3 regions of the Streptomyces sp. NPDC020681 genome follow, and region 2 is predicted to be linked to each of the others. Evidence: riboswitches for the same ligand, from Rfam matches in the RefSeq annotation. Region 2 holds a riboswitch; each other region holds the start of a gene.
The links. A riboswitch is a leader RNA that binds a small molecule or an ion and turns the genes downstream of it on or off. The one in region 2 is predicted to bind cyclic di-AMP.
Positions count from the first base shown of each region.

Region 1: linked by a shared signal. The riboswitch ahead of ACH4YL_RS07140 (M23 family metallopeptidase) and the one ahead of ACH4YL_RS11855 (peptidoglycan DD-metalloendopeptidase family protein) in region 2 are both predicted to bind cyclic di-AMP.
Region 3: linked by a shared signal. The riboswitch ahead of ACH4YL_RS19630 (M23 family metallopeptidase) and the one ahead of ACH4YL_RS11855 (peptidoglycan DD-metalloendopeptidase family protein) in region 2 are both predicted to bind cyclic di-AMP.

Region 1 is NZ_JBIRTX010000002.1:752,168-762,558, forward strand. Features, by position in the region: gene ACH4YL_RS07105 (YciI family protein) at 1-4, shown strand, start outside; gene ACH4YL_RS07110 (RNA polymerase sigma factor) at 1-1,239, shown strand; gene ACH4YL_RS07115 (TfoX/Sxy family protein) at 1,253-1,582, opposite strand; gene ACH4YL_RS07120 (MerR family transcriptional regulator) at 1,710-2,459, shown strand; gene ACH4YL_RS07125 (LPXTG cell wall anchor domain-containing protein) at 3,093-3,461, shown strand; tRNA gene ACH4YL_RS07130 (tRNA-Met) at 3,581-3,654, shown strand; gene ACH4YL_RS07135 (PP2C family protein-serine/threonine phosphatase) at 3,829-4,974, shown strand; cyclic di-AMP (ydaO/yuaA leader) riboswitch at 5,229-5,384, shown strand; gene ACH4YL_RS07140 (M23 family metallopeptidase) at 5,396-6,442, shown strand; gene ACH4YL_RS07145 (PrsW family intramembrane metalloprotease) at 6,494-7,834, opposite strand; gene trmB (tRNA (guanosine(46)-N7)-methyltransferase TrmB) at 7,894-8,682, opposite strand; gene lhgO (L-2-hydroxyglutarate oxidase) at 8,833-10,071, opposite strand; gene ACH4YL_RS07160 (MFS transporter) at 10,171-10,391, opposite strand, start outside.
Region 2 is NZ_JBIRTX010000004.1:369,876-380,266, reverse strand. Features, by position in the region: gene ACH4YL_RS11865 (carbohydrate kinase family protein) at 1-771, shown strand, start outside; gene ACH4YL_RS11860 (SGNH/GDSL hydrolase family protein) at 780-1,571, opposite strand; gene ACH4YL_RS11855 (peptidoglycan DD-metalloendopeptidase family protein) at 1,791-2,756, opposite strand; cyclic di-AMP (ydaO/yuaA leader) riboswitch at 2,759-2,915, opposite strand; gene ACH4YL_RS11850 (alpha-galactosidase) at 3,301-5,397, opposite strand; gene ACH4YL_RS11845 (tyrosine-protein phosphatase) at 5,579-6,391, shown strand; gene ACH4YL_RS11840 (DUF6126 family protein) at 6,411-6,596, opposite strand; gene ACH4YL_RS11835 (helix-turn-helix domain-containing protein) at 6,580-7,176, opposite strand; gene ACH4YL_RS11830 (aspartate aminotransferase family protein) at 7,265-8,650, opposite strand; gene dxs (1-deoxy-D-xylulose-5-phosphate synthase) at 8,647-10,391, opposite strand, start outside.
Region 3 is NZ_JBIRTX010000007.1:294,766-305,156, reverse strand. Features, by position in the region: gene ACH4YL_RS19650 (DUF1266 domain-containing protein) at 1-310, shown strand, start outside; gene ACH4YL_RS19645 (DNA topoisomerase (ATP-hydrolyzing) subunit A) at 360-2,810, opposite strand; gene ACH4YL_RS19640 (M16 family metallopeptidase) at 2,992-4,359, shown strand; gene ACH4YL_RS19635 (M16 family metallopeptidase) at 4,356-5,744, shown strand; cyclic di-AMP (ydaO/yuaA leader) riboswitch at 5,981-6,147, shown strand; gene ACH4YL_RS19630 (M23 family metallopeptidase) at 6,160-6,942, shown strand; gene ACH4YL_RS19625 (GntR family transcriptional regulator) at 7,142-7,819, shown strand; gene ACH4YL_RS19620 (HPr family phosphocarrier protein) at 7,971-8,252, opposite strand; gene ACH4YL_RS19615 (GNAT family N-acetyltransferase) at 8,428-10,391, shown strand, end outside.

The DNA.
Region 1 (10,391 bases), on a different contig from region 2:
GTGAGACGTACGACCGGGACTGAGGAGACCGAGGACCTGCTGCGCAAGAACGCGCCGCAGGTCCTCGGTGCGCTGGTGCGCCGGTACGGACACTTCGACCTGGCCGAGGACTCCGTACAGGAGGCGCTGCTCGCCGCCGCCGAGCAGTGGCCGGAGAAGGGCGTTCCGGACAATCCGCGCGGCTGGCTGATCAAGGTCGCATCCCGGCGGCTGACCGACCTGCTGCGCAGCGAGGAAGCCCGGCGCAGGAGGGAGGAGACGGCCGCGACGCTCACCCCGCGCGACGCCTTCACCGCTCCTCCGCCCGGCGAGAGTCGTGCGCCCTCCGAGGACGACACGCTCACCCTGCTCTTCCTCTGCTGTCATCCCGACCTCGCGCCGGCCGCGCAGATCGCGCTGACGCTGCGCGCCGTCGGCGGTCTGACCACCGCCGAGATCGCCCGGGCCCATCTTGTGCCCGAGGCGACGATGGCGCAGCGGGTCAGCCGCGCCAAGCAGAGGATCAAGGGCGTGCCGTTCCGGCAGCCCGGGCCGGCGGACCGGGATCAGCGGCTCGCCGTCGTCCTGCAGGTGCTGTACCTGATATTCAACGAGGGCTATACGGCCACCTCCGGCAGCGCGCTGCACCGATCCGATCTCGCCCGCGAGGCGATCCGGCTGACCCGTGCCGTACGCCGGCTGCTGCCGCGGGACGGCGCCGTGACCGGGCTGCTGGCGCTGATGCTGCTCACCGACGCCCGCAGCGCCGCGCGCACCGGCCCGCACGGCGAACTGATCCCGCTCGACGAGCAGGACCGCACCCGCTGGGACCGCGAGACGATCCGCGAAGGCGCGGCGCTGGTCGAGGAGGCGTTGTCGCAGGGCCCGGCCGGGGCCTACCAGTTGCAGGCGGCGATCGCGGCGCTGCACGACGAGGCGGACGTCGCCGAGGACACCGACTGGCCGCAGATTCTTGCTCTGTACGACCTGCTCGTACGGCTGGCTCCCGAGCCGATGGCGGAGCTCGGCAGGGCCGTGGCCGTGGCGATGGTGCACGGGCCGGAGGCCGGGCTCGTCGAAGTCGCCAAGCTGGAGGACCAGTTGGCGGGCCATCACCGGCTCGACGCCGTACGGGCGCATCTGCTGGAGAGGGCGGGCGACAGGGAAGGCGCGCGGGCCGCGTATCAGCAGGCGGCGCAGCGCACGCTCAGCGTTCCCGAGGCGCGCTATCTGCAGACGCGGGCCGCACGGCTGGCGTAGGCCCTGGCCCGGGCTACTTCGGGGGGAGACTCGCCGCGAACGCATGACCCTCGTCGACCCATGTGCACAGCGCCCCGTCGTCCGCCAGGCCCCCGGCGCCGACCGTGATCCAGCCGCGCATCGGCCTGCTCGTGAAGTCGAAGACCCGCGCGCCCGGTCTGGCCAGGGCCGCGTCCGTCGCCTCCGGGCCGACCCGGACGATCATCTCGTCGCCGATCACGCCGACCGCCATGTTGCCGTGGTACAGGAACGACAGGCCGCCGAACATGTGCTTCTCGGTGATCCCGGGATGCCGGTCCAGATGGTCGCGGATGCGCTGAGCCAGTCCTTCGTCGTACGCCATGACCGCCTCCAGTGTGTGACTGGACGGTCTCAGTGTCGGTCCGCGGCGGCCGTCCCGCGACCCGCTGCCCCGGCCCGCCCGTTTTCCGCTTGACCTTTACGCAACGTCAAGATTTAGCGTTCAGGTCATGGAGTGGTCGATCCAGGAGATTGCCCGGCAGGCCGGGACGACGAGCCGCACCCTGCGGCACTACGGCGAGCTCGGGCTGCTCGAGCCCAGTCGCGTAGGCAGCAACGGCTACCGCTACTACGGCCCTGACCAGCTCGTACGGCTTCAGCGCATTCTGCTGCTGCGCGAGCTCGGCCTCGGTCTGCCGGCGATCGCCGAGGTGCTCGAAGGGCAGCGCGACACGGCTGCCGCGCTGCGCACGCATCTGGCGCTGCTGGAGCAGGAGCGCGAACGCATCGGACGGCAGATCGCCTCCGTGCGGACCACTCTCCACAAGACCGAGACAGGAGAGGAACTCATGGCCGAGGAAGTTTTCGACGGCTTCGACCACACGCAGTACGAGCAGGAGGTGACCGAGCGCTGGGGCCGCGAGGCGTACGAGCAGGGCGACCGCTGGTGGCGCTCGCTCAGCGAGGAGGAGAAGCGCGAGTTCCAGCAGGAGCAGATCTCGATCGCGAAGGCATACGCGCAGGCGCTGAAGGACGGGAAGGCGGCAGACGGCGACGAGGCGCAGACGATCACGCAGCGGCACTACGAGTGGCTGTCGGCGACGGTCACGCCCACGAAGTCGTACTTCGTCGGACTCGGCGAGATGTATGTCGCCGACCCGCGCTTCACCGCTACGTACGACCGGAACGGTGTGGGGACCGCGGTCTTCGTCCGGGACGCGATGAAGGTGTACGCGGAGCGGAACCTCACCGACGGGTGATCCAGAGGGCGATCTTCCTTCCGAAGTCGCCCGTACCGCTCCGCAGCCGCAGCGCTGCGAAGGCACCATGACCGTTCTGCAGAACGCCGAGCACGGTCCTCAGATGTGCCGGCGGGTGGGACTGGGGCTCGGTGAAGTCGGAGACTGTTCGGGACGTGACCTGGGGCTCGTATCTCGTCACCGGGACATGGGACGGCAAACGCTTCACTCTCACCGAGCCCGCGAAGCCCGGGGACGCCAAGGGCAGGACCAGTCCCACCAAGGACGACGTGCTCGACCTCTCGCAGCCGTGCAAGGCTCCCAAGGACGGTTGGCAGGACGCCGATCCGTCGAAGACCCGCAATGAGGACTACACGCGCGCCCTTGAACTGGTGAAGCGTGAGGCCGACTACGCGGGCAGCTGGATCAGCGCGATCGGCACCAAGGACAAGGACCGGGCCCTCGTCAATGCGCGGTTCACCGGGGATCCTGCCCGTCACCAGCGGGAGATCCGCAAGGCGTGGGGCGGTCCGCTGTGTCTGACGACCGCCACGTACGCCAAGGCCCAACTCCGCAAGGTCTCCGAGCAGTTGGGCGGCGATGTGCCGCCGAACCTCCTCAGGGCGGGCATGAGCGACGTACACAACGCGGTGGATGTGCTGCTCCTTGTCGCCACCGACGAGATCCGGAAGGACATGGACCGGCGGTTCGGGGCGGGCGCCGTCCGTCTCACCGGGGCTGCGGGCTTCGACGTCGCTCACGGAGTGCAACACCACGCCGTTCCTCGCGGCCGCGGGCCGGATCACCGTCGCTCCCGAGCGCGGCACCACCCCGCCGACCGCCACGCCGTCCGCCACTCCGTCGGCCTCGGCCACTGCTGCGACGGGCGGGAGCACGCCGACCACCACGACCGGCGCGCTCGCCAGCACCGGCTCCTCCAGCGCCACCTGGTACGCGGCCGCCGCCCTCGCCCTGATCGCGGCCGGCGGTGTGCTCACCGCGGTGCGTCTGCGCCGCCGCTGAGACACCGGGTCCGGCGGGTCCGACCGGCCCGCCGGACCCGTCGGCGCACCGGCTGCGAGGCACTCCCCGTAAATGTGGAGTGGATCTTGCTCCGGATGGCGTAAGGTTGTGTTCATCGACGCGGGGTGGAGCAGCTCGGTAGCTCGCTGGGCTCATAACCCAGAGGTCGCAGGTTCAAATCCTGTCCCCGCTACTGAAGACAGTGGCCCGGCACTCGCAAGAGTGCCGGGCCACTGTCGTATGCCTTCGTCGGCCGCCGCATCGCCCGGTTGGCCGATGGCGATTCGCCGCCCGGCGCGGTTACGGCCAGCCTGGGAAGGGCGCGGTACCGTCCGCAGCCGTGGGCGGACCGGGCAGGAGAGCACCATTGGCGACCGGAGAGCAGCAGGGCGGCTTCGTGGCCCGCCGAGTCGTCCGTGCGCTGCCCGCGCTGATGATCCTGGGCGGTCTGCTCTTCGATCTCACGACTCCGGACCGGTTCACGGCCGTGCCGATGTTCGCGGCCGCGCCGCTGCTCGCCGCTCCGTTCTTCTCCTGGCTCGCCACTCTGCTGACCGGCATCGCCGCTTCGCTGGGCGTGGTCGGGCTGCACTTCTACAACAGCTCGATCGGCGAGATCACGTCCTACACCGAGACCGCCACCGTGCTGACCGTCGCCGGTCTCGCGCTCTTCATCAACACCGTCATCCGGCGCAGCGGTGAGCGGCTCGCCTCCGCGCGCGTCATCGCGGAGACCGCGCAGCGCGCCGTGCTGCCCACGCCGGCCGAGCGGATCGGCGGACTGCAGGTCGCCGCGCGGTACGAGGCGGCGCTCGCGGACGCGTTCATCGGCGGCGACCTCTTCGCCGTGCAGGACACGCCGCACGGCGTGCGGCTGGTGGTCGGGGACGTGCGGGGCAAGGGGCTCGAGGCCGTCGAGGCGGTGGCCGTGGTCATCGGCGCTTTCCGCGAGGCCGCCGAGCAGGAGAGCTCGCTGGAGGGTGTCGCGGAGCGGTTGGAGCGGGCGCTCGCGCGCGAAGGCACCCGGCGGGACACCCTGGACGCCGTCGAGGGGTTCACCACCGCCGTGCTCGGCGAGATCCCGCGTGGCGGCGGGGTGGTGCGGCTGGTGAACCGCGGCCATCCGGACCCGCTGATGCTGTACGCCGACGGCGACCTGGACTTCCTGGAGCCGGCCGAGGCCTCGCTGCCGCTGGGCATGGGCGATCTGGGCAGCTGGCCGGACCGGGCGCAGGAGCATCCGCTGCCGGACGGGGCGACGCTGCTGCTCTACACGGACGGCCTCTCCGAGGCGCGCAATCCGGCGGGGGTGTTCTACGACCCGGGCGAGCGGCTCGGCGGGCGGTTGTTTCCGGGGCCGGAGGAGCTGCTGGACGCTCTGGTCGACGACGTACGGCGGTATACGGGCGGCGGATCGAGGGACGACATGGCGCTGCTGGCCGTCTGCCGGCCCGCGGAGGGACAGCCGGAGCGGCGCCGGACGGTGCCGGTGGTCAAGGCGGATGCGGAGTAGTTGTGCGAGGACTGGTGGGGTGACCTGCACTGTGTGTAGTCGGAGTGGAGCCCTCCGCATAACATTTGATGCACCGTCAGAAATGTGACCAAGTCTGAGGGCCGATCAAGTCGCCCGATTCCGGCTGCTTGTGTCCTAGTTGGTCCCGGCGGAAGTCGTTAACGATCATCCGGAACAGCTTGGAATCCAGACCCCGTGTCTATTAACGTTCGATAACGCAGCGCGGTCGTCACAACCGTCGCAAGAGACGGCACCGTGCGCACGCGCCGAATCCCGCAAGGGAACCGGGGAACCACCACTTGGGGTGAATCGGGTACCTCCTGTCGCACTGGTCGCGGCAGTAGCGCCCGTAGGAGACCTTCCTGCTCCGAACCCGTCAGCTAACCCGGTAGGCGAGAAGGAAGGAAAGGAGTACGCCTCAGTGGCGTCCAACAGGCCTGCCCCAGAAGCACCCTTCACGTCTGACTTCTTCGGCGAAGAGGGGGCGGAGCGGTCGTACGAGGAGTGGAACCCCACCGAGGACTCCGTCCGTCCGGTGCGCGGCAAGCACCGCGTCATCAAGCAGCGCGGCGGGCTCGCCCGCAGCTCCACGGTGCTCGGCGTCGGCGTGATCGCCGCGGTCGGCGCGGGCGGCATCGCCACCGCGCAGGACAAGCCGCCCGTGTCCATCTCGCTGCCCGACGCCATCTCGGACAAACTGCCCGACGCCCAGTCCCTTCCCGGCGTCGGCTCCTTCATGTCCGACTCCGACGAGTCGGCGCCGACGGACGAGCAGACGGCCTCCTCGCTGTCGGCGATGGGCCTGGCCTCCGAGACCGGCTCCGCCGAGGAAGAGAACGGCGCCGGTGAGGCACTGCGCGCCAGGATCCTCCAGCAGGCCGAGCAGCAGCAGGCCACGGTCGACGCCGAGGCGAAGGCGGCAGCGGAGAAGCTCGCCGCCGAGAAGGCCGCGGCCGAGGCGCTGAAGCAGCAGACGGCTGCCGAGGCGGCGGCCCAGGCCGCGAAGGAGAAGGCCGAGGCTGAGGCCAGGGCCAAGGCCGAGGCGGCGCGCCTCGCCGAGCTGGCGAAGAGCTACGCGCTGCCGACCTCCTCGTACACGATCACCTCCACCTTCGGCGAGGCCGGCTCTCTCTGGTCCTCCGGCTACCACACCGGCCTGGACTTCGCCGCGCCGTCCGGCACCCCGATCAAGGCGGTGCACGGCGGCACCATCAAGTCCGCGGGCTGGTCCGGTTCGTACGGCTACCGCACGGTGCTGGAGCTCGAGGACGGCACGGAGGTCTGGTACGCCCACCAGTCCTCGATCTCGGTCAGCGTCGGGCAGAAGGTGACCACCGGCCAGACCATCGGCCGCGTCGGCGCGACGGGCAATGTGACGGGCGCGCATCTGCACCTCGAGGTCCACACGGCGGGCGGCTCGGACATCGACCCGATGGCCTGGCTGCGGGGCAAGGGCCTGACGGTCTGAGTCAAGTCATGCGCTAGGGCCTGTCGTCTGGATCAGGCCCTGGCCGCGGTACTAGCCGCGGTACGGGTTGTAGCCGCCGTAGTCGCGATGCGGCGGCGGCGTCCACACCCGGCCTGTCGCCCGTGCCGCGTACGTCAGAGCCGGGCCGGCCACCTCCTTGCGCTGCCACATGTGGTGCAGCAGCTCCTGCTCGCGCGCCACGAAGTCCGGGCCTGCCGTGCCGCGGTGGGCCCGGTGGCGCAGAAACGCCAGCGACGTCGCGAACCGCTCGTACTCCGACACGGCGTGCGCGGCGGCCGGTCCGTGCGCACGCAGGGCGACATCGCGGGCCATCGTGCGCGCCCGCATCGAGGAGAGCGCGCACGGCTCCGCGTCCGAGAGCCAGCCGGCCGCTGCGTATGCGGGCAGTTCGGTGGATATCGTGCGCAGTTCGCGCTGCCGGCTCCAGATCGTCAGCCAGGTCAGCAGCCCGAAGACCGGCACCATGAACGCCCCGTACACCGCATAGAAGCCCCACGGGCCGAACAGCGACGTCGAGCCGTTCCACAGCGCGTGCATGCCCATCGCGAGCGCGAGGCCGAGCAGCGGCAGCGCGACCCGGCGTATCTTCTGGTGCCGCGCGGCGAGTGCGGCGGCCCCGAAGCCCAGGCCGGTCAGCACCGTGAAGAGCGGATGCGCGAACGGCGACATGACGATGCGCACGAAGAACGTCGCCGCGGTCACCGAGGCCAGACCGGAGAAGCCCATCTCCTGGTCCTCGCCGAAGGCGTTGCCCAGATACAGGATGTTCTCGGTGAAGGCGAAACCGGTCGCGGTGAAGCCCGCCACCACGACGCCGTCGACGATGCCCGTGAAGTCCCGTCTGCGGAAGACGAAGATCAGCAGGATCGCGGCGGCCTTCGCGCTCTCCTCGACGATCGGCGCTATCACCGTCGCGCCGAGGGTGTCCGCGCTCGCCGGGTCGGCGGTGGCGGTGGCTATCCAGCGGGTCGCGAAGGAGTTCGCGAGGATCGCGACGAGCGCGGCGGCGAACGCGCCCCAGGCGAACGCGAACAGCAGATTCCGCCAGGGGCCCGGCTCGACCCGGTCGAGCCAGCGGAAGGCCGCGGTGAGCAGCGGCACGGGCAGGGTGGCGAGGCCGATACCGACGAGGAAGCCGTGCGTGCCGGTCTGTTCGCGGACGAGAGCGAGGATGACGAGCCCGGAGAGCGCGAGGAGCGTGATCAGCACCCCGGCCCGGAGGACCTTGCTGTGCCAGAGCCGGGATGCGTTGCGAGGCTTGTACCGCCAGCGGGCACGCTCCGGCACGGCGGCGAGCAGCTCGTCAAGGCGATGCTGCTCGAACGCCGGGACCGCCGGATGCGGTGCGGGGTGCTGCGACGACTCGGACACCCGACGACCCTAACGAGGACCACTGACACCTGGCGACGGTGTCCACAGACCGGCGACGGTTACGAGCCGCCGTGCACGTTCTGACCGGACTCGGAGGCGCGGCGGAACAGCAGGTCGTGCACCTTGTGGCCCTTGACCAGGCCCTGGCCCTCGAACCTGGTCAGCGGACGGAAGGCGGGACGGGGTGCGAAACCGCCGTCCTGCTGGGTGTTCTCGAAGTCCGGATGTGCGGAGAGCACCTCGAGCATCTGCTCGGCGTACGGCTCCCAGTCGGTCGCGCAGTGCAGCAGCGCGCCCGGCTTCAAGCACCGGGCGGCGAGCGTCAGGAACTCGGGCTGGATCAGCCGCCGCTTGTGGTGCCGCTTCTTGGGCCAGGGGTCGGGAAAGTACACGCGCAGGCCGTCGAGCGAGTCCGGGGCGAGCATCTCGCGGAGAAGGATGATCGCGTCGCCGTTGGCGACCCGGACGTTGGACAGTCCGTTGCGCTCCGCGAGACCGAGCAGATTGCCCTGGCCGGGAGTGTGGACGTCGACGGCGAGTATGCCGGTGTCCGGGTCGGCGGCGGCCATCTGCGCGGTGGCCTCGCCCATCCCGAACCCGATCTCGAGGACGACGGGCAGCCCGCCGAACATCTCCTCCAGATCGAGGACGCCGCGTCCGTCGATGTCGAATCCCCAGACGGGCCACAGCCGCTTCAGCGCGTCGCCCTGCCCGGCGGTCACCCGGCTGCGGCGGGGCTGGAAGCTGCGGATGCGTCGCTCATGATGCGACCCGGCGGGGTCGGCGACGGGGCCACCGGGGAAGCGGGGCTCGCTCTTGGCGCGGATGGGATGCGAAAACTCAGACACAGTGCGTCCGATTCTACGGGGACCGGAGGCGCGGGCGGTCCGGTCGGCGCCTGCGGGGGCAGCGGCCTGCGGAGCCAGCGGGCCCGCGCTCGGGCCGCTCCGGTCAGCGAACCGGCGACCTCCGGATACGCGTCGTGGGCGACCCTCCGGTCAGCGGACCGGCGACTCGTTCGGCAGCGACGCCAGGACCCGGCGGGCCACCTCGCGGCCGATCGGGAGCGAGGCCGTCGCGGCCGGCGACGGCGCGTTCAGCACATGGACCGTCCTGGGCGCCTCGCGGATCAGGAAGTCGTCCGCCAGTGTCCCGTCCCGCAGCACCGCCTGCGCCCGTACGCCCGACGCGGCCCGCCGCAGGCCGGACTCGGTCACCGCCGGCAGCAGCCGCTGTACCGCCGTCGCGAACGCGCGCTTCGACAGTGAGCGGTGCAGTTCGCCCGCTCCGTACCGCCAGTGGCTGCGCGCCATGTGCCAGGTGCCGGGCCAGGTCAGCGTCTGCGCCAGCTCCCTGGGCCGGATCGCCGACCAGCCGTAGCCCTCGCGGGCGAGTGCCGGGACCGCGTTCGGACCGACGTGGACGCCGCCGTCGATGCCGCGCGTCAGATGGACGCCGAGGAACGGGAAGGCCGGGTCGGGCACCGGATAGACCAGGCCGCGCACCAGCGAGGGGTCGGTCAGCTCGTAGTACTCACCGCGGAACGGCACGATCCGCATGCCCGGGTCGTCGCCCGCGAGCCGCGCGATCCGGTCGCAGTGCAGCCCCGCGCAGTTCACCAGCGCCCGCGCCCGCAGCACCGTCCCCGCGGCCGTACGCACCGCCACGCCCCAGGGCCGGCGGTCGATGACCGTGACCTCCTCGCCGCACCGGATGTCCGCCCCGGACGCGGCAGCCAGCTGCGCCGCCACCGCCCCGAAGTCGCACACGCCGGTCGTGCCGACCCGGATCGCCGCGAGGCCGCGCACCTCCGGCTCGTACTCCATGATCTGCGCCGGGCCCAGCTCCCGCACCGGAATCCCGTTCTCCCGGCCGCGCTGGACCAGGGTGTGCAGCCGCTGCAGCTCGCCCCGCCCGGTGGCGACGATCAGCTTTCCGGTGACCTGGTGCGCGATGCCGTACTCCGCGCAGAACTTGACCATCTCGGCGGCGCCGCGCACCGCGAACCGGGCCTTGAGCGAGCCGGGCCGGTAGTAGATCCCGCTGTGGATCACTCCGCTGTTCCGCCCGGTCTGGTGGCGCGCGGTGTGCCGCTCCTTCTCCAGGACCGTGACATGTGTGCCGGGAGCCGCGCGCGTGAGGGCATAGGCCGTAGACAGCCCGATGATCCCGCCGCCGATCACGAGCACGTCGCAGTCGAAGCCCGCGCCGCCGTGGCCCTGCCCGAATGCCGTCACCGCGTCACCTCCCACCCCGATAGTGCAGTGGCCCACTGACAATGCAGTTAAACCAGCTGAAACAGGGGTGTGCACTCCGAGACATGCCCGCCGACCCGACTACGCCGGTGCCACCAGCAGCGGACGGGCCCGCTCACGCAGCTCAACGACCCGCGGTTCGTCGCCGTACGGCTCGAGCCGGTGCAGCAGATCCCGCACGTACTCCGTGGTCCGCGCCGAGGAGATACGGCCCGCGACCTCGACCGCGCGGGTGCCCGCCGCGCATGCCGCGTCCAGATTCCCCGACTCCAGTTCGGCGACCGCGCTCACGACAAGCCGCA
Region 2 (10,391 bases):
ACGGGCGGCAATGTGGCGCTGGGCTGCCGGGCCCTCGGCCTTGATGTCACACTCCTCGACTACATCGGCGACGACTGGCCCGGCCGCCAGGTCCAGGAGCGACTGGCCGCGGGCGGCGTCGAGTTCGAGCCGCTGATCTCTCCGGCCGGCACCCGCCGCGCGGTCAATCTGGTCGACCCCGCGGGCCGCCGGATGTCGTTCTACGACGGCCGCGACCCCGCCGAGCTGCGGATGCCGCGCGAGTTCTACCTCCCCCAACTGCGGCGGGCCCGCCATGTCCATCTCTCGATCGTGAACTTCGCGCGGTTCCTCTTCGACGACATCGAGGATCTCGGCATCCCGGTCTCCACCGATCTGCACGACTGGGACGGACTGGCCGACCACCACCGGGAGTTCGCGCTCCGCGCGGACCTGGTCTTCCTCAGCGCTGCGGGCGCGCGCGACCGCATAGCGTCGGTGATGCGGGAGATCCTGCGCGACGGACGGGCCCAGGCGGTGGTCGCGACGGCGGGCGCGGGCGGCTCGTATCTCCTCACCCGGGACGGCAGCACAACGCCGCGCCCGATCCCCGCAACGCTGCCGCCCGCACCGGTGGTGGACTCGACCGGCGCGGGCGACGCGTATGTCTGCGGATTTCTGTACGGCCGACTGTCCGGCCGCGACCTGGAGGACAGCGCCAGGCTCGGTGCGCTGGCGGGCGCGTACGCCTGCACGGGCGCGGGCAGCACGGCGCTGATCGGTCCGGAGGAACTACAGACAGCCAGGCCCTGACACCGCCGTCACAGCGGCAGCAGATTGGGACGCTTGGCCTCGACATGGTCGCCGGAGCTCTCGCCCCGCAGCCGCCGGCCGATCCACGGCACCAGGTGCTCGCGTGCCCAGTGGATGTCGTCACGGCGCACCTCGAGCGGTCCGCGCGGCGGCTGCGGCGGCCATGGCTGGTCCGGGTCGGCGGGCACGCCGAGTCCCAGCACCTGCGCGGCGCGCAGCGCGACGCGGGTGTGTCCTTCGGGCGACAGATGGAGTCGGTCGGGGTCCCAGGCCCGCCTGTCCTGGACGGACTTGAGCGACCACAGGTCGAGTACGGGGCAGTCGTAGCGGTCGGCGATGGCCCGTACGTGCGCGGTGTAGGTGGCGACCTTGCCGCGCAGATGGCGCAGCACGGGAACGCCGCGGGTGTCGAATCCGGTGGTCACCATGACGGTGCCGACCGCGCCGGTCAGGTCGGCGACCGCGCGCTCGAAGCGCTCGGCCACGTCGTCGGGGTCGGTTCCGGGGCGGATGATGTCGTTGCCGCCTGCGCAGAACGTCACCAGGTCGGGGGCGAGTTCCTTCGCCCTCGGCACCTGTTCCGAGACGATCTGGTCGAGGAGACGGCCGCGTACGGCGAGATTGGCGTACCTGAAGGAGTGTTCCGGCGTGCGGTCGTCGAGGAGGACCGCGAAGCGGTCGGCCCAGCCGACGTACGTCCCGTCCGGGCCCGGGTCGCCGACGCCCTCGGTGAAACTGTCACCGATCGCCGCGTACGACCCGAATGAGCCACTGTTCTCTGTTCTCGAATCGTCTGCCACAAGTCCTCATCTTTCCCTTACGGATGTGACCTACGCGACCGTAAGGAGGGGTTGACGAGGGGTGACGTTTGCCACCGGTCAAATCTCGTCCAAGGCGGAATAACGCCGAATCCCCTCGCGGCACCGCCGTGGCGCGAGGGGATTCGGGGCTTTCGTCCGGGGTCAGGTCCGGAGTCAGGCGCGGTTCAGGACCCGTTCAGGTCCCGTGCCGGTCCGGCGTCAGAGAGACACGCCGTGCTGGCGCAGGTAGGCCACCGGGTCGATGTCCGAGCCGTAGCCCGGGCTGGTCCGGATCTCGAAGTGCAGGTGCGGGCCCGTGGAGTTGCCGGTGGAGCCGGAGAGGCCGATCTGCTGCCCGCCGCTCACGCTCTGCCCGGAGGAGACCGAGAGGGAGGAGAGGTGGGCGTACTGCGAGTAGGTGCCGTCGCTGTGCTGGATGACCACCTCGTTGCCGTACGCGCCGGCCCAGCCGGCGGAGACGACGGTGCCCGGACCCACGGACTTGATCGTGGTGCCGGAGGCGGCCACGAAGTCGATGCCGGTGTGGTAGCCGCTGGACCACATGGCACCGGCCGTGCGGTAGGCGGTGCTGATGTTGACCGAGTCGAGCGGGGCGGTGAAGCCGTCACTGCTGGCCTGCGGGGCGCTGTTGGCGGTCTTCTCGGCCGCGGGCTTCTCGGCCTTGGGCTGCGCGGCCTTCTCGGAGCCGGAGTCCTTGGACGTGTCGGCCGAGGACTTCTCGCGGCTCTCCTTGCGCGGCTCGGGCTTGGCGTCGGGCTTGGCCTGAGGCTTGGCCTTCGCCTTGGCTCCGAGGGTGAGCTTGAGGCCCGGGTGGATCAGCGAGGGGTCCTCGCCGACGCTCTCCCGGTTGTCCTGGTACAGCTTCTTCCAGCCGCCGCGGACATCGTGCTCGGCGGCGATCTTGGAGAGATAGTCGCCGGCGACGACGCGGTACGTGGTGGGAGCCGCGGCCGGCTTCTTGGCCGCCGGGGCTGCGACCTTGTACGGGGCCGTGGCGGCCACTGCCTTCTCCGGGGCGGCGGCGGGTGCGGCCTTGTCGGCCGCGTGGGCGCCGGCGGCGCTCATGAGCGGGATGGCGATCGCGGCGCTGCCGGTGCCGGCGGCGACGACGGTGCGCGTGAGCGGACTGGTCTTGGGACGGCGATGCTTACCCTTTGCGGGCATGGCGCTTTCCTCTCCGGCGCCTACGAGGTGAGCTGTCGGGTTCGGGCTGGAGATGCCCGGCCGCGCAACTGCGCGACTTGACCCCGAGCCGTCCGGAATTCCGGAATCGGCGTACTACCTGGGTCCCCCGCTCCTGCCACGCGTGGGTGGGTTCGAATTCCGGGCGGCGGCAGGATTAGGCGGTCCGTCCGGATTGCCGTGACGTTAAGCGAGCCGCGCCGAGCGGAACAAGTCACTCCTTTTGCCGATCAACGGCCAGTCGGGAAACCACCGGAGAATTCCGGTCACACTCCGTGAATCAATGATCTTGAGTGTCCGTCTGGCGTGCGGAATTCCGCTTTGTGCGACCGCCACACACCGTCACGAATATGATCCTGCTCACGCGCCATACCCCATCTCCCTTGTAGACGGGGCACGTTATACCGAATCATCCAATTCGGACAGAAGGGCCAGAAGAGTCAATTAGCGGCGATCGCTCTCACTTGCTTCCCAATTCCGGCCAATGACGCAGGAATTTCACCGAGACCGCCAGCTATAGAACCCTTTAGTCCGATATGCGCCGCAGCCGGATGACCGTCGCGTCCAGGTCGCCCTTGAGTCCGGTGTGCAGCCCGTGGTGCAGCAGGACAGAGCCGCGGTGTACGGCTCCGGTGTCCAGGCACTCGTACGCGGCCGCCGGGTCGATGCCGCGCAGCCTCAGCCGCGGCGGCCGCTCGCCGTAGTGCTGCGCCTGCAGCAGCGCGAGCACAACGGTCTCGGCACCGCGCACGTACTGCACGGCGCTGAGTCCGCCGTCCGGCGCGCGCAGCCGGTGCAGCTCGCCGTGCTGCACCAGCGGCCTGATCTTCTTGTAGAGCTCCACCCAGTCGCGCGCCTCCGCCAGCTCCTCATCCGTCCACTCGGTGAGGTCGCCGCCGACGCCGAGCACTCCGGCCATCGCGCTGACAAAGCGGAAGCCGAGCGTGCTGACGCGACTGTTCAGCTGGACATTGGGGCTGTCGGTGACCCATGCGGCCATGACCCGCGCCGGATGGATCTGGGTGAAGCCGTGCTGGATGGCGAGCCGGTCCAGCGGATCGGTGTTGTCCGAGGTCCACACCTGATCGGTCCGGGAGAGGATTCCCAGGTCGATCCGGCCGCCACCGCCGGAGCAGGACTCGAAGGCCACCTGCGGGTGCGCGGCCCGCAGCCGGTCGAGCAGCGCGTACAGCGCGTCCACATGCTCGACCCACAGCTTCTGCGGATACTCCTGGCCTGGCCAGCCCGCGTCCGTGAAGCAGCGGTTGAAGTCCCATTTCACATAGTCGATCGGCGCGCTGCTCAGCAGCCCGTCGAGCTGCTCCCACAGGTAGTCCTGGACGTCCTGGCGGGCGAGGTTGAGCACGAGCTGGTTGCGGAACTCGGTCCTGGCACGGCCGGGGTGGTGCTGCACCCAGTCGGGATGTGCGCGGTAGAGATCGCTGTCGGCGTTGACCATCTCCGGCTCGACCCAGATGCCGAACTGCATGCCGAGTGCGTGCACGTCGTCGGCGAGCGGCTTGAGACCGTTCGGAAAGCGTTCCGGGTTCGGCGTCCAGTCGCCGAGCCCGGCGCGGTCGCTGACGCGCCGGCCGAACCAGGCGTCGTCCACGACGAACAACTCCACACCCATGGCCGCGGCGCGCTGCGCGAGCGCGCGCTGCTGCTCCTCCGAGATGTCGAAGCCGGTGGCCTCCCAGGAGTTGTAGAGCACGGGCCGGTCGGCCGTCGCGTCCGGGACGACATGCGCCAGCTGCCAGGCGTGCCAGGCCCGGCTGGCTCCGCCGAATCCGTCGCGGCTCCACAGCCCGGCGAAGACCGGAGAGGTGTAGGACTGGCCGGGCGCGAGCCGCAGCAGGCCCGAGTCGTCGTATCCGGCGCCGCCGGTGATCTGCACCAGGCCGTCGGGCAGCTGCTGGACGGAGATCCGCCAGGACCCGGACCAGCCGAGCGCGCAGCCGTAGACCTCGCCGTCCTCCTCGGTGGCACCGTCCGCGTCGAGCGCGACCCAGGGCAGATGCTGGTGCCCGGTGTGGCCGCGGCGGCTGCCGATGACCTTCTCGCCGTACGTCAGCTCCGACCGTACGAGCAGTGATTCGGCCGCCCATCGGCCGTGCAGCTGGCTGAGCCGCCAGCCGTCCCGCTGCGGCAGCGTCCAGGCGGCGGCATCCGCGCGCAGCAGTTCAAGATCGGCGCCCTGGCCCTCGTGGGCCACGGTGACCCAGCGCTCGATCACATCGAAGTCGTCACGCATCCGGTGGTGGAGGGTGAGCCCGAGGCCGTGCACGGCGTCGGTGAAGCGCAGCCGCAGTACGTCGCCGTCGACCGCGGCGTCCGCGAACGTCCACTCGGTGCCGCGCACTTCACTCGTTCGGACGGAGAGCGACGGGCGCACGAAGCGGGGTCCGCCCTCGACCGGGTACTCCTCGTGGCCGTCGAGCTGTGACTCGAAGGGCCAGTACGGCGGCGGGCCCTCGGACGCGAGCGCTTCTGCATCGGCCGCCGAGATCCGCGGGCCCCAGTGGAGATGGAGCAGCTCATCGCCGTCGGTGAGATGAAAGGCATAGCTGCTCATCGGTCCGGACAGAACCCACGTACGCCCCTTGCCAACAGTCTCGATCATCCCGACCCCTCAGATACTCACAGGTCCGCACAGGCCCGCACATCATCCGACAGAGACCACTGCCTGTGCAACGCACTTGAGGGGGCCGAACCGAGATGATTGCCCGAGGAACCAATGTCGTATCGTCGACAACACGCCATCGTCGGCGACCGCGCCGACAGCAGTCACCCCAGGAGCCCTTGTGACGCAGCAGCTGCCGCAGGTCCCGTCGACGGAACCCGAGCTGGCCGGGGTGCGAAACTTCCGGGACGTGGGCGGACTGCCGACCGCGGACGGCCGGCAGGTGCGGTACGGACGGCTCTTCCGCAGCGGACATCTGGCACACGCCACCGAGAGCGACGCCTCGTTTCTGGCCACGCTGCGCCTGCACACGATCTTCGACTTCCGCAATGCGGCGGACATGCGGCTGGAGGGCCCGGACGTCGAGCTGCCCGGCGTACGCAATGTGAATCTGCCGCTCACCGACCCGGCCGACGGCGCCGAGTTCTGGACGATGGTCCGCGAGGGCAATATCGAGCAGCTGCGCTCGATCCTCGCCGACGGCAAGGCGGCCGGCCGGATGTCGGCGTCGTACCGGACGATCATCAAGGAGCGCACCGGCGAGCACAGCAGGGTGCTGCACGCGCTGGCCGAGGACAGCGTGCCCGCTCTGATGCACTGCGCGGCCGGCAAGGACCGGGCCGGTCTGTCGATAGCCGTTTCGCTGCTGGCGGTCGGTGTGGAGCGAGACGCCATCGAGGCGGACTACCTCAAGTCCAATGACCCGCACCGGCGTTACAAGGTCAAGCGCAAGGACGACTCACCCTCGTCCATGTCGCCCGAGGTGATGGAGCTGCTGAGCCCGCTGTTCGACGCACGCGCCGACTACCTGCGCGCCGCCTTCGAGACGATCGAGCAGACCTGGGGCAGCACGGACCGCTATCTCACCGAGGGCCTGAAGGTCGGCCCGCAGACGCGGGAGAAGCTGCGCGAGCGTCTGCTCGACGAGGCCTGAGCGGCCGGCGCTCCAACCCTCAGCCCTTGCCGCCCAGCGTGAAGAGCAGATAGAGGAACCCGGCGAACAGATGGCCCGCCACCAGGTAGGCGAAGAGCCGGATCACCAGCCCTCGGGGAAACTTCCCCTCCTCGTTGTGCTCGGAATTCCGCTCGGACGGCTCGGACAGCTTGGACACGGCGGGCCTCTCAGGGGTGTCGGACATGGGCGTGGACGTCGGGGCTCTGCAGCAGAGTGTGTACGAACAGCAGCTCGGCCCCGTCCCGGGTGGCCGCCGCGATGCGGTGCGGCGTGAGCGAGTCGAAGTGCGCGCTGTCGCCGGGATACAGCTCGTGCACCACCTCCCCGAGGCTCAGCCGCACCCGCCCGTCGAGGACATACAGCCACTCCTCGCCGGGATGCACCCGGACCAGATCGCTCTGGGTGCCGTACGGAACGGTCAGCCGCAGCGCCTGCATGGCGCGGCCGGGACTGCCGGCCTGGTGGTAGGTCCAGCCGTCGGCGGCGGCCGCCTCACGGCCGCCGGCCCGGACGACCGGATCGCGCTCGGGCGGCAGCTCCCCGAAAAGCTCGGCGACCGTCGTACCGTAGATCCTGGCCAGACCGAGCAGCATCGGCAGTGACGGCTGCCGGTTGCCGGTCTCCAGCCGGGAGAGATGTGCCGGTGAAAGCCCCGCGCGAGGTGCGGCGGCTTCCAGGGTGAGTCCGCGGCGGCGGCGCAGATCGCGCAGCCGGGGCCCGACGTCGGGCAGCGCGGCGCCGGTTGCTCCGGCAGAAGTGCTCATGCACTCATTGCGCCACCAGTCTGCCTCTGAGGCAAATTTCTTGCCCCAGAGGCAAACCAGAGGCAAACAGAGCCAAGCCAGACAATGATCAGCGGTTGGCCACGGCCTGCTTCACCAGGGTCTTGCCGAAGTCCCACATCAGCCCGCCGCCGGCGTGCGCGTCGTCCATCACCGCCGTGAAGGCGTCGACGAACCGCTCCACCTCCCGCTCCCCGATGGTCAGCGGCGGAATCAGTTTGATCACTTCCAGATGGTCGCCGGAGACCTGTGTGAGGATCCGGTGCTTCTGCAGCAGCGGAACCACCACCATCTGAGCGAAGAGACCCTTGCGGGCCGCCTGCAGCATGGTCCAGCGGCTGCGCAGCCTGATCGAGTCGGGCCTGCCGAACTCGATGCCGATCATCAGCCCGCGTCCGCGCACCTCGTGCAGCAGCTCATAGCGGTCGACGAGCGCGGCAAGACGGGAGCGCAGCAGCTCGCCGGTCACCCGGGCGTTGGCGACGATCTGCTCGTCCTCGATCACCGAGAGGACCGCGAGCCCGGCGGCCATCGCCTGCGCGTTGGAACCGAAGCTCGCGGAGTGCACCAGCACCCGGTCCATCGACGAGTAGACCTTCTTGAAGATCCAGTCCTTGCCGAGGGTCGCGCCGACCGGTACGTATCCGCCGGAGAGCGCCTTCGCCACGCAGACCAGGTCCGGCTCCACGCCTTCCTCGTGCTGGTACGCGTAGAAGTCGCCGGTCCTGCCGAGGCCGGTCTGCACCTCGTCGGCGATCAGGAGCGCCTTGTGCCGGTGCAGCAGCTCCTGCGCGGCCCGCAGGAATCCGGGCGGCGGCGCCAGCACGCCCTTGCCCTGGATGGGCTCCACGACGAAGCCCGCCACGTCGCCGCGCGTCAACTCCCGCTCCAGAGCGGCCAGATCGCCCAGCTCGATCGCCGTGTCGGGCAGCAGCGGCGCGAACCCGTCCCGGAAGCCGGCCTCGCCGTTGACGGAGAGCGAGCCGGTGGTCAGCCCGTGGAAGGCGTGCGTGCAGTACAGAATCCTCGGCCGTCCGGTTGCGTACCGGGCGAACTTCAGCGCGGTCTCCACCGCTTCCGTGCCGCTGTTGCCGAAGAACACCCGGTCCAGATGCGGGCTGTGGGCCAGCAGCTTCTCGGCGAGGAGGCCGGGCAGCGGCTGGCAGTCGAAGCGGGTGAGGTCGGCGAGCGAGGCGTCGAGTACGTCGTGCAGCGCCTTGCGTACGACGGGATGGTGCCGGCCGAGCCCCATCACGCCGAAGCCCGCGAGCATGTCGAGATAGTCGTTGCCCTCGGCGTCCCAGAAGTACGCGCCCTCGGCCCGCTCGTAGACCTTGTCGAAGCCGATGGTGTGCAGCATGCGCGGCAGCTGGTGGTTGAGATGGCGGGTGTGCAGCTCGTAGCGCTCGCCGCCGCGCTCGGCGAGCAGCTTGCCCAGATCGAACTCCGTGCTCATCTGCCGTTCTCCTTGACTGCCAGGGCAGCGCTGATACGTCCCGCGATCTCCACCGGCGTGAGCCCGATGTCGGCAAGCACCTCGCCGCGTTTCGCGTGCGCCAGGAACTGCTCGGGAATGCCGAACGTCCGCAGCGGCACATCCACCCCAGCGTCGCGCAGCGACTGTCCGACGGCCGAACCGACGCCGCCGTTGCGGCTGTTGTCCTCCACCACGGCCACCAGGCGGTGGCTCGCCGCGAGCGGCGCCAGCGCTTCGTCGACGGGCTTGACCCAACGCGGGTCGACGACGGTGCAGCCGATGCCGCGCTCTTCCAGCAGCTCGGCGGTCTGCAGACAGACGGAGGCCAGCGCGCCCACCGACACCAGCAGCACATCGGCGTCCTCGGCCCGGCGCAGTACGTCCATCCCGCCGATCCGGCCGATCGCCTCGACCGGCGCGCCGACCGACTCCTTCGGGAAGCGCAGCACGGTCGGCGCGTCGGCCACGTCGCAGGCCTCGCGCAACTCCTGGCGCAGCCGTTCGGCGTCGCGCGGCGCGGCGATCCGCAGTCCCGGCACGACCTGCAGGATCGACATGTCCCACATGCCGTTGTGCGAGGGTCCGTCGACGCCGGTGACACCGGCCCGGTCCAGTACGAAAGTGACGCCGCACTTGTGCAGCGCGACATCCATCAGCAGTTGGTCGAATGCGCGGTTGAGGAAGGTGGCGTACACGGCGACGACCGGATGCAGCCCGCCCGTGGCGAGCCCGGCCGCGGAGACCGCGGCGTGCTGCTCGGCGATCCCCACGTCCCACACTCGGTCCGGGAAGCGCTCGGCGAACTTCGTCAGGCCGACGGGATGCAGCATGGCCGCGGTGATCGCCACGACGTCCGGCCGCTCGGCCCCGATGTCGGCGATCTCGTCCCCGAACACGGACGTCCAGGACGGCCCGTTGGACGGCGCGAGCGGCTCGCAGGTCAGCGGGTCCATCACGCCGACGGTGTGGAAGCGGTCGGCCTCGTCCTCCAGGGCGGGCTGGTAGCCGCGGCCCTTCTCGGTGAGGCAGTGGACCAGGACCGGCCCGTGGAAGCGTTTCGCGCGGCGCAGCGCGGATTCGACGGCCGCGATGTCGTGCCCGTCGATGGGCCCGACGTACTTGAGTCCGAGGTCCTCGAACATGCCCTGCGGCGCGAACGCGTCCTTGAAACCCTTCTTCGCGCCGTGCAGCGATTCGTACAGCGGCTTGCCAACGACCGGAGTGTGCTGGAGTACGTCCTTGCCCCAGGCCAGGAACCGCTCATAGCCGTCGGTCGTGCGGAGCGTGGCAAGGTGGTTGGCCAGGCCGCCGATGGTCGGGGCGTAGGAGCGCTCGTTGTCGTTGACGACGATGATCAGCGGCCGGTCCTTGGCGGCCGCGATGTTGTTCAGCGCCTCCCAGGCCATCCCGCCGGTGAGCGCGCCGTCGCCGATGACCGCGACGACATGGTCGCTGCTGCCGAGCACCTGGTGCGCCTTGGCGAGGCCGTCGGCCCAGCCGAGCACGGTGGAGGCGTGCGAGTTCTCGATGATGTCGTGCTCGGACTCCTCGCGGGAGGGGTAGCCGGAGAGGCCGCCCTTGCCTCGCAGCTTGGAGAAGTCCTGCCGGCCGGTGAGCAGCTTGTGCACATAGCTCTGGTGCCCGGTGTCCCAGAGAATGCGGTCGACGGGCGAGTCGAAGACCCGGTGCAGGGCGACGGTGAGCTCCACCACCCCCAGGT
Region 3 (10,391 bases), on a different contig from region 2:
GCTGCCCGAGGACGGCCGGGTCGTCACCGCCGCCGCGTACGACTACGGACGCGCGCCCACCGTCGCCCGCTGGGGCCTGGCCGCCCGGTTCTGCACCCCGCACGAGGCGGAACAGGCGATCGTCCACGCGGGCGCGCTCAGCAAGGCGGCTTACGGATCGTGGGCGGAGTTCTCCGCGGGCTATGCGCTGGGCAGGGCGCTGCGCTTCGACGAGGAGGAGTACGGCCACTACTACGAGTGCTCGCTGACATCCCACCGGATCCTGACGGAGAACGAGGCCAGCCCCTGGCGGAACATCCCCTGGAGCTGACCTCCCTCGGTCCGTCCGCGCAACCGGACAGGCCGAGGCCGCAGTTGTGCTAACTCGCCGGGCCCGCCAGCACCGCCACCGTCGAGACCGGCGGCGTGCCCGAGCCGTCGCGGCGCGGGTCGAGCTCCGGGAGCCGGGCGGGTGTGCCGTTCTGCTGGGCCGCGCGGGCCGGGGACTCGCCCGCCCAGGCCAGCAGCAGCACGTCCTCGCCCTTGAGGAAGCGCTGGCAGCGGACGCCGCCCGTGGCCCGGCCCTTGCGCGGATACTGGTCGAACGGCGTGAGCTTCACCGTCGTCACCGAGTCGTCCAGCGCGCCGGTCGAACCCGCTGCTGTGAAGACCACCGCATCCCGCGCCGGATCGACCGCGGTGAACGAGATCACCTGCGCGCCCTCCGAGAGCTTGATGCCGGCCATGCCGCCCGCCGCCCGGCCCTGCGGCCGCACCTGAGAGGCCTGGTAACGGAGCAACTGGGCGTCGGAGGCGATGAAGACCAGGTCCTCCTCGCCCGTACGCAGCTCGACACCGCCGACGATCCGGTCACCGTCCTTCAGCGTGATGACCTCCAACTCGTCCTTGTTCGCCGGGAAGTCGGGCACCACGCGCTTGACGACACCCTGCAGGGTGCCGAGCGCCAGGCCCGGCGAGGACTCGTCGAGCGTGGTGAGGCAGATCACCGACTCGTCCGCCTCCAGTGACAGGAACTCCGAAAGCGGCGCTCCGCCCGAGAGGTTGGGCGCGGACGCGGTGTCCGGGAGCTGCGGCAGATCGATCACCGAGATCCGCAGCAGCCGCCCGTCCGAGGTGACGGCGCCGACCTCGCCGCGCTGTGTCGCCGGCACGGCCGAGACGATCACATCGTGCTTGGTGCGCTTGTCGGTCTCCGTCAGCTGGGCCTCGGCCGTGGCCGTACGCGCCAGCAGACCGGTCGACGACAGCAGCACCCGGCACGGGTCGTCCGCGACCTGCAGCGCCGCCGTGGCCACCGGCGTGCCCGCCGACTCCAGCAGCACGGTCCGCCGATCGGTGCCGAACTTCTTGGCCACCGCGGCCAGTTCGCCCGAGACCAGCTTCCGCAGCTCGGCGTCGGACTCCAGGATCCGGGTCAGCTCGGCGATCTCCGTGTTCAGCCGGTCGCGCTCGCTCTCCAGCTCCAGGCGGTCGAACTTGGTCAGCCGGCGCAGCGGCGTGTCCAGGATGTACTGCGTCTGGATCTCGCTGAGCGAGAAGTGCTCGATCAGCCGCCGCTTCGCCTCCGCGGAGTTCTCACTCGACCGGATGAGGCGGATGACCTCGTCGATGTCGAGCAGCGCGACGAGCAGGCCCTCGACCAGATGCAGCCGGTCGCTCCGCTTGCTCCGCCGGAACTCGCTGCGCCGCCGCACCACCTCGAAGCGGTGGTCGAGATAGACCTCCAGCAGCTCCTTCAGGCCCAGCGTCAGCGGCTGGCCGTCCACCAGCGCCACGTTGTTGATGCCGAAGGACTCCTCCATCGGCGTCAACTTGTACAGCTGCTCCAGAACGGCCTCCGGAATGAAGCCGTTCTTGATCTCGATGACCAGACGCAGGCCGTGCGAGCGGTCGGTGAGGTCCTTGACGTCCGCGATGCCCTGGAGCTTCTTGCTGGAGACCAGGTCCTTGATCTTCGCGATCACCTTCTCCGGGCCCACGGTGAACGGCAGTTCGGTGACGACCAGACCCTTACGGCGCGCCGTGACGTTCTCCACGGCCACGGTGGCCCGGATCTTGAAGGTGCCGCGGCCGGTCTCGTACGCGTCCTTGATGCCGGCGAGGCCCACGATCCGGCCGCCGGTCGGCAGGTCGGGCCCGGGGACCAGGCGCATCAGCGTCTCGAGGTCCGCGCCGGGGTGCTTGATCAGATGGCGGGCAGCGGCGATCACCTCGCCGAGATTGTGCGGCGGCATATTGGTGGCCATGCCGACCGCGATTCCGGACGCGCCGTTGACCAGCAGGTTCGGGAAGGCCGCGGGAAGCGCGACGGGCTCGCGCTCCTGGCCGTCGTAGTTCGGTGAGAAGTCGACGGTGTCCTCGTCGATCGACTCCGTCATCAGCGACGTCGCGTCGGCCATCCGGCACTCGGTGTAACGCATCGCGGCCGGCGGGTCGTCATTGCCGAGCGAACCGAAGTTGCCGTGGCCGTCGACCAGCGGGAGGCGCATCGAGAACGGCTGTGCCATGCGCACCAGCGCGTCATAGATCGACGCGTCGCCGTGCGGGTGCAGCTTGCCCATCACCTCGCCGACGACGCGGGCGCACTTCACATAGCCGCGGTCGGGGCGCACCCCCATCTCGTTCATCTGGTACACGATGCGGCGGTGCACGGGCTTCATGCCGTCGCGGGCGTCCGGCAGGGCTCGCGAGTAGATCACGGAGTACGCGTACTCGAGGAAGGAGCCCTGCATCTCGTCGACGACGTCGATGTCGAGGATCCGCTCCTCGAAGTCGTCGGGCGGCGGGGTCTTCGTGCTGCGGCGGGCCATCGCGGCTGCTGCTCCTTCACGTACCGGATCTGGATCTGACGCCGACCATTGTGGACCGTCCCACTGACAACGTGGACCACGACCCGGGAACAACGCCGATCACGGCCCTGGAACTTCGCCAGGTGTCAGCACGCTTGCATACAGTGGCAGCACTCTCTGTATCGCGATCGAAGGGACGTACATGCCCATGGGTCACACGGCCACAGCGCAGGCCGGTTCCGGCGGCCTGACAGCGACAGAGCACCGGCTGGCCAACGGCCTGCGCGTGGTGCTCTCGGAGGACCACCTGACCCCGGTCGCCGCGGTCTGCCTCTGGTACGACGTCGGCTCGCGCCACGAGGTCAAGGGCCGTACGGGGCTCGCCCACCTCTTCGAGCACTTGATGTTCCAGGGCTCGGCCCAGGTGAAGGGGAACGGCCACTTCGAGCTGGTGCAGGGCGCCGGCGGTTCGCTGAACGGCACCACCAGCTTCGAGCGCACCAACTACTTCGAGACGATGCCCACCCACCAGCTGGAGCTCGCGCTCTGGCTGGAGGCCGACCGCATGGGCTCGCTGCTCGCCGCCCTCGACGACGAGTCGATGGAGAACCAGCGCGACGTCGTCAAGAACGAGCGCCGCCAGCGATACGACAACGTCCCGTACGGCACGGCGTTCGAGCGGCTGACCGCGCTCGCCTACCCCGAGGGCCACCCGTACCACCACACGCCGATCGGCTCGATGGCGGACCTGGACGCGGCCACTCTCGAGGACGCCCGCGCCTTCTTCCGTACCTACTACGCGCCGAACAACGCTGTACTCTCCGTGGTCGGCGACATCGACCCGGAGCAGACGCTCGCCTGGATCGAGACGTACTTCGGCTCCATCCCGTCCCACGACGGCAAGCAGCCGCCGCGCGACGGCTCGCTGCCGGTCACCATCGGCGAGCAGCTGCGCGAGGTCATCGAGGAGGAGGTCCCGGCCCGCGCGCTGATGGCCGCCTACCGCCTGCCGCACGACGGCACCCGCGAGTGCGACGCGGCCGACCTCGCCCTCACCGTCCTCGGCGGCGGAGAGTCCTCCCGGCTGCACAACCGTCTGGTGCGCCGCGACCAGACCGCCGTCGCCGCCGGATTCGGTCTGCTGCGCCTCGCCGGCGCTCCCTCGCTCGGCTGGCTCGACGTCAAGACGTCCGGCGGCGTCGAGGTCCCGCAGATCGAGGCCGCGGTCGACGAGGAGCTGGCGCGGTTCGCCGCCGAAGGTCCGACGCCCGAGGAGATGGAGCGCGCGCAGGCGCAGTTGGAGCGCGAGTGGCTGGACCGGCTCGGCACGGTCGCGGGCCGCGCGGACGAACTGTGCAGGTACGCCGTGCTGTTCGGCGACCCGCAGCTGGCGCTGACCGCAGTCCAGTGTGTCCTCGACGTCACCGCCGAGGAGGTGCAGGCCGTCGCCGAGGCGCGGCTGCGCCCGGACAACAGGGCGGTGCTGGTCTACGAACCGGTGGCGGGCTCCGAGAACGGCGACGTCAGCGACGAAGACGTCAGCAACGAAGAGGAAGAGGCGGACCAGTGAGCGACGCTGCCGTGACCATGGACTTCCACCCGCAGCCGACGGCCGGACCCGCCCGGCCCTGGGCCTTTCCCGCCCCCGACCGCGGCACGCTGGACAACGGCCTGACGGTGCTGCGCTGCCACCGCCCCGGCCAGCAGGTCGTGGCCGTCGAGCTCTCGCTCGACGCACCGCTCGACGCCGAGCCGGACGGCCTCGACGGCGTCGCCACGATCATGGCCCGCGCCCTGTCGGAGGGCACCGACAAGCACTCGGCCGAGGAGTTCGCCGCCGAGCTGGAGCGCTGCGGCGCCACGCTCGACGCGCACGCCGACCACCCCGGCGTCCGGGTCTCGTTGGAGGTCCCGGTCTCCCGGCTGCCGAAGGCGCTCGGTCTGCTCGCCGACGCGCTGCGGGCACCCGCCTTCGCCGACAGCGAGATCGATCGGCTGGTCAAGAACCGGCTGGACGAGATCCCGCACGAGGCGGCCAATCCGGCCCGGCGTGCCGCCAAGGAGCTTTCCAAGGAGCTCTTCCCGTCCGCGCTGCGGATGTCGCGCCCGCGCCAGGGCACCGAAGAGACCGTGGCGCGGATCGACTCCGCGTCCGTACGGGCCTTCTACGAGGCGCATGTCCGGCCCGCCACCGCCACCGCGGTGATCGTCGGCGACCTCACCGGAGTCGATCTCGACGCCGTGCTCGCGGACAGCCTGGGCGCCTGGACGGGCGACAAGGCATCGCCGCGGCCCGTACCGCAGATCTCCGCCGACGACACCGGCCGCGTGGTCATCGTGGACCGCCCGGGTGCCGTGCAGACGCAGCTGCTGATCGGCCGCGTCGGCCCGGACCGCCACGACAGCGTCTGGCCGGCCCAGGTGATCGGCGCGTACTGCCTCGGCGGCACGCTCACCTCCCGGCTCGACCGCGTGCTGCGCGAGGAGAAGGGCTACACCTACGGCGTACGGGCCTTCGGCCAGGTGCTGCGCTCGGCTCCGGACGGCTCCGGCGCGTCCATGCTCGCCATCAGCGGCTCCGTGGACACGCCCAACACCGGACCGGCGCTGGACGACCTCTGGAAGGTGCTGCGCACGCTCGCGGCCGAGGGGCTGACCGACGCGGAGCGCGATGTCGCCGTGCAGAACCTGGTCGGCGTCGCGCCGCTGAAGTACGAGACGGCGGCGTCCGTCGCGAGCACGCTGTCCGACCAGGTCGAGCAGCATCTGCCGGACGACTTCCAGGCGCAGCTGTATGTGCGGCTGGCGGACACCGGCACCGTGGAGGCGACGGCCGCGGCCGTGAGCGCCTTCCCGGTGGACCGGCTGGTCACTGTGCTCGTCGGTGACGCCTCGAAGATCGAGGAGCCCGTCAGGGCGCTCGGCATCGGCGAAGTGACCGTCGTCACGGGCTGATCGGGCACCTCGCGCCGTTCGATGCAAGGCCGATCGAGGCGAACAACTTCACAACGAAGAACGGAACCCCGGCGTCCACCCGACGCCGGGGTTCCGTCATTTGCCCCTTTTGTAGCGGTGGTGCCTGTCTGTCCTGTGGCATGCGTGACAAACGGGGCTGACTTTTTGGTGATGGGAAGTTGATCCGTTTAGCGTCGGTCGGGCTGTCCGCCAGTAGCCCGCCGCATCCGCGGCACGGGCAGCCATCGCCGAGTCCCCGTCAGGCGCGAGCCTGGGGAGCCGGGGACCCACATGAAGTCCCTGGGGTGAATCGGACGCCTTCGCACTCGTGTGAAGGGGCCCGTAGGAGACCTTCCTGCTCCGAACCCGTCAGCTAACCCGGTAGGCGAGAAGGAAGGAAAGGACCAGCCACTTCATGGCGTTCACCCGTGCCACCGGGAAACACCGTGCCCCCAGCCGGATGTCGCGCAAGAGCGCGAACATCGCCGGCGTTGCGGCTCTCACCACCACCGGCGTCATCGGAGCCATCGCTTCTCCGGCCTTCGCCGCCGAGACCGCTGCCGCGCCCGCCGCGGCCACCGTCACCGACTCCGGTCCCACCCAGGTCGTCGGCTCCGCGTCGCTCGCCGCCCAGATCGCCGAGCAGGCCGAGGCCCAGGAGCGCGAGGCCGCCGAGGCCCGCGCCAGGGCGAAGGCCGCCGCCGAGGCGAAGCGCAAGGCCGAGGCCCGTGCCAAGGAGATCCGCGAGGCCAAGGAGCACGCCGCCCGTGAGGCCGAGCGCAAGCGCCTCAACGCCTTCCGGCTCCCCGTCGCCGGTTCGCACGTCACCACCGGCTACAAGGCCGGCGGTTCGCTCTGGTCCTCCGGCAGCCACTCCGGCGTCGACTTCCGTGCCGCGTCCGGCAGTTCGGTTGTGGCCGTCGGCGCGGGCACCGTGGTCGAGGCAGGCTGGGGCGGCGCGTACGGCAACAACATCGTGCTCCGGATGAAGGACGGCTCGTACACGCAGTACGGCCACCTGTCCTCCATCAGCGTCTCCGTCGGGCAGAGCGTCGCCGCGGGCCAGCGGATCGGTCTCTCGGGCTCGACCGGCAACTCCACCGGGCCGCACCTCCACTTCGAGGTCCGCACCACCCCCGAGTACGGCTCGGACATCAACCCGGTCGCGTACCTGCGCGCGCACGGCGTGAACGTCTGACCCCCTTGCGACGCGTCTGTTCCCGCGCACACACCGAAGGCCCCGGCCCCTCGCCGGGGCCTTCGGCGTTTGGGGCCTCCTGGCCAAAAGATATCCATGGATTCCGGCCTGCCATCGGAAAATGCGGCTCACTGCAATAGAGTCACTGAACAGACGTCAATCGGCTGCGTTTCGCGCGGATTAAAGCGGAGGTTCGGTCATGCGCATTCCCGCGCACTCGGTATGTACGGCGATCCGCGACGACATCGTCTCCGGTGTATTCGAGCGCGGCAGCCGGCTCACCGAGGAGCAGCTGGCCCGCCGCTACGGCGTCTCCCGCGTCCCGGTCCGCGAGGCCCTGCGCACCCTGGAGTCCGAGGGCTTCGTCACCACGCGCCGGCATGCCGGCGCGTGCGTCGCCGAGCCCACCGAGCAGGAGGCCGCCGACCTGCTGGACATCCGGATGCTGCTGGAACCGCTGGGCGCGGCGCGGGCCGCGCAGCGGCGCACCGAGGCGCATCTCAAGGTGCTGCGTGGCCTGGTCAGGCTGGGGCAGGAGCGGGCCAGACGCGGCCAGGGCGAGGACCTGCGCTCACTGGGCGGCTGGTTCCACGAGACGCTCGCCCAGGCGTCCGGCAGTCCGGGTCTGATCGCCCTGCTCACCCAGCTGCGGCACAAGATCGCCTGGATGTACTCCGTGGAGCAGCCGGCCAAGCCGGTGGAGTCCTGGGCCGAGCACGGCGCGATCGTGGACGCCGTGGCGCGCGGCGACGTGGAACGGGCGCGGGCGCTGGCCACGTTGCACACCGAGCGTGCGACGGCCGCGCACCGGCTGCGGATCCCCGAGCGGGTGAGGACTTCGCAACATGCCGTAAACACCTCCAGCGTCCGCAATTAACCATCGCGCCGTATACAAAGGGAAGCAATTCGCGGCCCGAGTGGCCTTCCTTTCGTGTGCCCGAATTCTCAGTGCGTTCTGCCGGGGGAAAGCAGGAGCCGCGGTCACCCGAATTCGGGCGGCCGCGGCTCCTGCTTTTCGATGACCAGATTCAGACGGTTTCCGGAAGCTCCTCGAGCCCCTCGGCGACCAGCTTGGCGAGACGGTCCAGGGCGGCGTCGGAGCCGTCCGCGTCGGAAGCCAGCACGATCTCCTCGCCGCCCTGCGCGCCCAGGCCGAGCACGGCGAGCATGGAGGCGGCGTTGACCGGGTTGCCGTCAGCCTTGGCGATCGTCACCGGAACGCCGGAGGCGGTGGCGGCACGGACGAAGATGGAAGCGGGGCGGGCGTGAAGGCCCTCGGCCCAGCCGACGTTGACGCGGCGCTCAGCCATGGTGTTGCCCTTCAAGTCTCAAGAGGTTGTCTAGACCAGTCTCTCATGCGCTGCGGCGTGCTCCCAGCGACCCCGCACACTGCCCGGGACACTGCCCGAGCGGGTGCGGGGTCACCTCAGACTGCCGCGCGCCAACGGCCCACGCGACCGGTGGGTGAGCCGTACGCTTTCAGGCATGCAGACCCAGCCGGACCACGCCTACCCCGATCACTGGGAAGCAGACGTGGTGCTGCGCGACGGCGGCACCGCGCGCATCAGGCCCATCACCGCCGATGACGCCGAGCGTCTGGTCAGCTTCTACGAACAGGTCTCGGACGAGTCGAAGTACTACCGCTTCTTCGCGCCCTACCCGAGGCTCTCCGCCAAGGACGTCCACCGGTTCACCCATCACGACTATGTGGACCGGGTGGGTCTCGCGGTCACGGTGGGCGGGGACTTCATCGCGACCGTCCGCTACGACCGGATCAACGCGGACGGCCGGCCCGCGAGCGCCCCGGCGGACGAGGCCGAGGTGGCGTTCCTCGTGCAGGACGCGCACCAGGGGCGCGGTGTCGCCTCCGCCCTTCTTGAGCACATCGCCGCGGTGGCCCGTGAGCGGGGAATCACCCGCTTCGCCGCCGAGGTCCTGCCCGCGAACAACAAGATGATCAAGGTGTTCCGGGACGCCGGCTACACGCAGAAGCGCAGCTTCGAGGACGGCTCCGTCCATCTGACCCTCGACCTGGAACCGACCGCCGAGTCCCTCGCGGTGCAGCGCGGCCGCGAGCAGCGCGCCGAGGCGCGCTCCGTCCAGCGCCTCCTCGCCCCCGGATCGGTCGCCGTGATCGGCACCGGCCGCGCGCCCGGAGGGGTGGGCCGGACCGTGCTGCGCAACCTCCTCGAAGGGGGTTACACGGGCCGTACGTACGCCGTGAACCGCGCCTTCGCCGAGGACCGGCGCGAGGTGGACGGCGTTCCCGCCTTCCGTTCCGTCGGCGAGATCGGCGAGCCGGTCGATCTCGCCGTGGTCGCCGTCCCGGCCGAGCGCGTGCCGGACGTGGTGGCCGACTGCGGCGAGCACGGCGTCCAGGGCCTCGTCGTCCTCGCGGCCGGATACGCCGAGAGCGGCCCGGAAGGCCGGCAGCGCCAGCGCGAACTGGTCCGGCAGGCACGCTCGTACGGCATGCGCATCATCGGCCCCAACGCATTCGGCGTGATCAACACCTCGCCCGGCGTCCGGCTCAACGCGTCGCTCGCCCCGCACCCTCCGGCGAGGGGCCGGATCGGTCTCTTCACCCAGTCCGGCGCGATCGGCATCGCACTGCTGTCCGGGCTGCACCGGCGCGGCGCCGGTCTCTCCTCCTTCATCTCCGCGGGCAACCGCGCGGACGTCTCCGGCAACGACTTTCTGCAGTACTGGTACGAGGACCCGGACACCGACGTCGTCCTGCTCTACCTCGAATCGATCGGCAACCCGCGCAAGTTCACCCGCCTCGCGCGGCGTACGGCGGCGGTGAAGCCGGTCGTCGTCGTCAAGGGCGCGCGCCACAGCGGCAGCGAGCCGCCGGGCCACGCGGTGCCGGTGACCAGGATCCCGGACGCCACGGTCGGCGATCTGCTCCGCCAGGCGGGCGTGATCCGCGTCGACACCGTCACCGAACTCGTCGATGCGGGCCTGCTGCTGGCGGGCCAGCCGCTGCCCGCGGGCCCGCGGGTGGCGATCCTCGGCAACTCCGAGTCGCTCGGCCTGCTGACGTACGACGCCTGCCTCGCGGAGGGCCTGCGCCCGCTGCCGCCGACCGACCTCACGACCGCGGCCACGCCGGCGGACTTCCGGGCTGCGCTCGCGCGGGCGCTGACGGACGAGGGCTGCGACGCCGTCGTGGTGACGGCGATTCCCTGGGTCGGGGACAACGGCGTGACGGAGTCCGGCGATGGCGAGGTCCTCGCGGCGGCCCTCCGCGAGGCGGCGGCGACGTCCCCGGCGAAGCCGGTCTCGGTGGTCCATGTGGAGCTCGGCGGCCTCGCGGACGCCCTGGCGGCGGCGGGCACCACGCGGCCCCGCGCTTCGGTACCCGCGGGTCTCGGGGCGCCCGTGTCCGCGGGTCGGCCGCCCGCGCCCGCGGCTGAACAGGCACCGGCCGCCGGCCGTGACCTGGC